Regions from separate parts of the Methylobacterium radiodurans genome, predicted to be linked through region 1. Evidence: riboswitches for the same ligand, from Rfam matches in the RefSeq annotation. Region 1 holds a riboswitch; the other holds the start of a gene.
The links. A riboswitch is a leader RNA that binds a small molecule or an ion and turns the genes downstream of it on or off. The one in region 1 is predicted to bind cobalamin.
Positions count from the first base shown of each region.

Region 1 (2,194 bases):
GCGCCCGCCCGTCCTGCGGGAAGAAGCCTGGGCCATAGCCCAGGAGCGGCACGCTGTCGGTCTTGTCGAAATAGAAGTTGTTGCTGTGGCGGAAGCCGATGTGGTTGACGTCGAAGCCCGCCAGGAATTCGTTGCGGAACCCGAACAGCGAGCCACGGAAGGCGGCGTCGAAGCGGTTCCCGACCTGTTCCTGGCTGTGGTAGATTTCCAGGTAGTCGCCGCGGTCGACGAGGCCGGTCGCGCGGTTGAACGCGTATTGCTCCACGTCGAGCCAGTGCCGGCGCGAGGTCAACCGATAGGCGGTGTTGCGGATCGTGACGTCGGCCGAGGGCGTCCACTCGGTCTTCAGCTGAGTCCAGTTGTCCGCGAAGGTGATCTTCGCGTCCCGGACGTTGTAGTTGTTGAACCGGATCCGGTCCGGGATCTTCCCCGCTACCAGCGGCGTGCCCCAGTAGCGCTCCGGCTCCTGGTAGCCGAGGTCGTGGCTGAGCGTGAAGGAGAGATCCGCGCTCGGCCGGAACAGCAGCGCGCCCGAGACCGCGAGGCTGCGGAAATCCCCGGTGGGCGAGACCCAGCCGTCGCCGCGGTTGCCGCTGACGTTCAGCCGGTAGGCGAAGGTGTCGCCGAACGCGTCCTGGCCGATCGCGCCGCCGGAATCGAGGGCGAGGCGCGCGACGCCGTCGCTGCCGATCACCGCGCGTCCCGCGTTGATCGGCACGAAGCTCGGCTTCTTGGGCACCACGTTGATCACGCCGCCGATCGCGCCGTCGCCGTACATAACGGAGGCCGGACCCCGCAGCACCTCGATGCGCTCGACGTTCCAGGTGTCGAACGGGAAGGTGACGGTGTTGGCGCCGACATAGAGGCGGGTGCCGTCGTAGAGCTGCTGGACCGAGTTCGGGCCGGCGAAGCCCCGGGCCGTGAAGGCGCCGTTGCCGTTGCCGGGGGCCGCGATGGTGGTGATGCCCGTGGCGTCCTGCGTCACCGCCTCGGCTACCGTGTTCTGGCCGCGCAGGCGCGCCGTCTCGCCCGACACGATGTCGATGCTGGCGGGCGTCTCCAGCGGCGTCAGGCCGAGCCGGCTCGCGCCCCGGTCGGGGGTGCGCAGGTTGAGGCCGACCGGGTCGGCCCGGGTCAGCGAGACGCCGCTGCCCTCGACCGAGAGCTGGTCGAGTACGATGCCGTCGATCACGGCGGAGCCCCGGAGTGAGGGATCCCGGGCGGCGCGCTCCTGCGCGTGGGCGCCCGTCAGCGGCACCAGGAGGAGCGGGAGCGCGCGCGCGGGCGCGGCCCACCGGGGGCGGGCGCGATGAGGACGTCTGGACATGATGCGGGTCCGGGGATCCGGGCGCGGCGGCGCCTCGCCGAGGGCCCTACCGTGAATGTAACAATGTTACAATCCTGGGGTCCGCGGATCGGTCGATCCGCGCGGCTCGGCGCGTCCCCGCAGCGGGACACGCGCGGTCGCGCGAGGGACGGGGATCTTGCGGCGGCGAGCATGGGCGGGCGCGGGCGGCCTTGTGGCACGTCACCGCGAACGAGGCCTCGGCGGCCGCCTTGCCCACGGGCATGGCGATGCCTCGACACCCGCCAGGACACCCCGCCCGGCGCGTTTCGCGTGTGACCACGGCTGACGGCAGGTCTCCTGGCTCGCGGGTCGCTGCCCTCTCACCGTCTTCCCGGGCCGGGGCCCAGTGACATGGTGGCGGAAGGCTCGCCGCTCACAGTTGCGGGGGCAGCCGCGGCATCAGGCATGAAGCCCTCACCGCGTTCCCTTTTGATCCCCGAAGGGAACCGTCCCGGCCAGCTACGGCCACGCTTCGTCCGGAGTCAACGCTGCACGGCCGGAAAAGGCGCGGATGTCCCGGTTTCCAAAGGTCGAGACCTTTGGCGGGTGCAGGGCAGAGCCCTGCATCTGGCTCCCCCGGCCCGGCGCTGCCGGGACGGTGGAGCCAATCCCGCGGCCATGCACCCCGGACCCCGCCAGCAGCGCCTTTCGGCGCCGAAAGGGCCTCGGGCCCTTTGGAAACCCGGGACTCTACAGGTGCGGCCAGCGCAGCAGGCGGTCGGGGGCGAAGGGGGCGAGCGGTACAGAGGGCTCGGTGCCGGTGGCGAGGTCGGCCACGAGCTGGCCGGTGATAGGCCCCGTGGAGAGGCCGATATGGCCGTGGCCGAAGGCGAGGATCAGGCCGTC
Region 1 is NZ_CP029551.1:4,149,061-4,151,254, forward strand. It holds gene DK427_RS19545 (TonB-dependent receptor) at 1-1,327, opposite strand, end outside; cobalamin riboswitch at 1,619-1,812, opposite strand; gene DK427_RS19550 (NAD(P)/FAD-dependent oxidoreductase) at 2,039-2,194, opposite strand, start outside.

Region 2 (2,194 bases), 300 kb from region 1:
CCGCACCCAGGCGTGGCGGCAGGCTGCGATGTCTCGGGCCTTGTCCTGCGTCTCCCAGGTGAAGCCCTCGCCCAGCGTGTGCCAGGCGACCCGTTCGCCGAAGGCCTGGAACGCGTGGCGCTCGCCCGTGTCCCAGCCGCCCTTGATGAACTGCACGCAGGCCACCCGCCAGCCGCGCCCGAGGGCGCGCAGCATCAGCCCGAGCGCTGCGGTCGTCTTGCCCTTGCCGGGGCCGGTATGGACGATGAGCAGGCCCTTCTCGACGGTCTTCCCCGCCACCTCGGCGTCCTGCACGGCCTTGCGCTTGGCCATCTTCTCGCGGTGGCGCTCGGCCTCTGCGTCGTCGCTCACGGCTGACCTCCGGGTTTCGCGTCGGTTTTCACGGTCATGGGCAGGCCCGCCACCATGAAGACGACGCGGTCGGCCTGGGCGGCGAGGCGCTGGTGCAGGCGGCCGGCCTCGTCGCGGAAACGGCGGGCGAGCGCGTTGTCCGGCACGATGCCGAGGCCGACCTCGTTGCCGACGAGCACCACGGGTCCCGCCGCCGCCGCGCAGGCCGCCAGCAGGGCCGCGCCCGCCGCCGTCACGTCGGCCTCGGCGAGGATCAGGTTGGTGAGCCAGAGCGTCAGGCAATCGACCAGCACCGGCCCCGTCGCCTCCGCCACCGCCTCGGGCAGATCCATCGGCGCGTCGCGGGTGATCCAGCCGTCCGGGCGCCGCGCCCGGTGCAGGGCGATCCGCTCGCGCATCTCGTCGTCCCACGCCTGGGCGGTGGCGAGATAGAGCCAGGGCGCCGGCCGCGCCTCGATCAGCGCCTCCGCATAGGCGCTCTTGCCCGAGCGCGCGCCGCCGAGCACCAGGGTCATCCGGGAGGTGGTTTGAAGCATCCGAACCCTTTGCCCCGCAGCGCCCGGGCCGTCAAAGCCCGGCGCTGCGGGTCCTGGCCGGGATACTGGCCGAAAGTCCGGCCGGGAACGCGTTGTGCCCTCGGTCCCGACAGGCTATGAGCGAGAATGGACGGTGCCCCCTCGCGGGGGTGAAAAGGGAATGCGGTGACGGGGCGACCCGAATTCCGCGGCTGCCCCCGCAACTGTGAGCGGCGAGTTCCTGCCACCAGCCACCGGGATGTCCCGGGAAGGCGGCAGGCGCGAGGATCCGCGAGCCAGGAGACCTGCCGTCCGCCCGTGTTTCCTCGAACGCCGCCGGTGGGGCGGCCGGAGATCGTCACCCGATGACCACGCAGGTTCAGACCCTCGGCGCCACCCGCACGAACGAGCGCCTCGGCGCGGTTCTGCTCGCCGCCCTCTTCGGCCTCGGCCTCGTCTTCATGGCGGGCTTCGCGCCGGCCCAGGCGCTGCACAACGCGGCGCACGACTTCCGGCACACGCAGAACTTCCCCTGCCACTGACCGGCTGAAGCCACCCGCTTCATGATCCTCCGGCTCCTGTCGGCGGCGCTCGCCGCCGGCTTCCTCGCGGCCGTGGTCGCGACCGGTCTCCAGGTCGCCCTCACCTCCCCGCTGATCATCGAGGCCGAGCGCTACGAGAGCGGCACGGCGCACAGCGCCGCGCTGCCGCTCGCGCCCGCGCGGTTCGAGGGCGCGCTTCTGCACCTCGCCCAACTGCACTTGGCCCATGGGGGCGAGTCGCACGACCACGGCGCCCCGGCCTGGCAGCCCGGCGCGGGCCTGCCGCGCATCCTCTTCACGGGCCTCGCCACGCTGGTCGGCGGCGTCGGCTACGCGCTGCTGCTCGGCGCCGTGATGCTGGCGCTCGGGCGTGACCCGACGCCGGAGCGGGCGCTCGCCTTCGCGGTGGCTGGCTTCGTCAGCGTGGGCCTTGCGCCCGCGCTCGGCCTGCCGCCGGAATTGCCGGGCAGCGAGGCCGCGCCGCTCGCCACCCGGCAGGCGTGGTGGCTGATGACCGCGCTCGCGACCGGGATGGGGCTCTATCTCATCGCGATCCGGCGCGTCGCCGTGACGATCCTCGGCGGCCTCGTGCTGATCGTGGCGCCCCATATCGCCGGGGCGCCGGAGGTGGCCGCCGCGAAGTCCGATTTGCCGGCCGGACTCGCCGCGCAGTTCGCGGCCCGCTCGCTCGCGGTCGGCTTCGTGTTCTGGGCGGTGATCGGCCTCTCCTTCGGCTGGGCCTGGCAGGCCTTCGGACGGGAGCGGCCCGCCCGTGCCTGACGACAC
Region 2 is NZ_CP029551.1:4,452,448-4,454,641, forward strand. It holds gene cobO (cob(I)yrinic acid a,c-diamide adenosyltransferase) at 1-351, opposite strand, end outside; gene cobU (bifunctional adenosylcobinamide kinase/adenosylcobinamide-phosphate guanylyltransferase) at 348-887, opposite strand; cobalamin riboswitch at 1,002-1,193, shown strand; gene DK427_RS20860 (CbtB domain-containing protein) at 1,232-1,408, shown strand; gene DK427_RS20865 (CbtA family protein) at 1,430-2,188, shown strand; gene DK427_RS20870 (DUF1636 family protein) at 2,181-2,194, shown strand, end outside.
Region 2: linked by a shared signal. The riboswitch ahead of DK427_RS20860 (CbtB domain-containing protein) and the one ahead of DK427_RS19545 (TonB-dependent receptor) in region 1 are both predicted to bind cobalamin.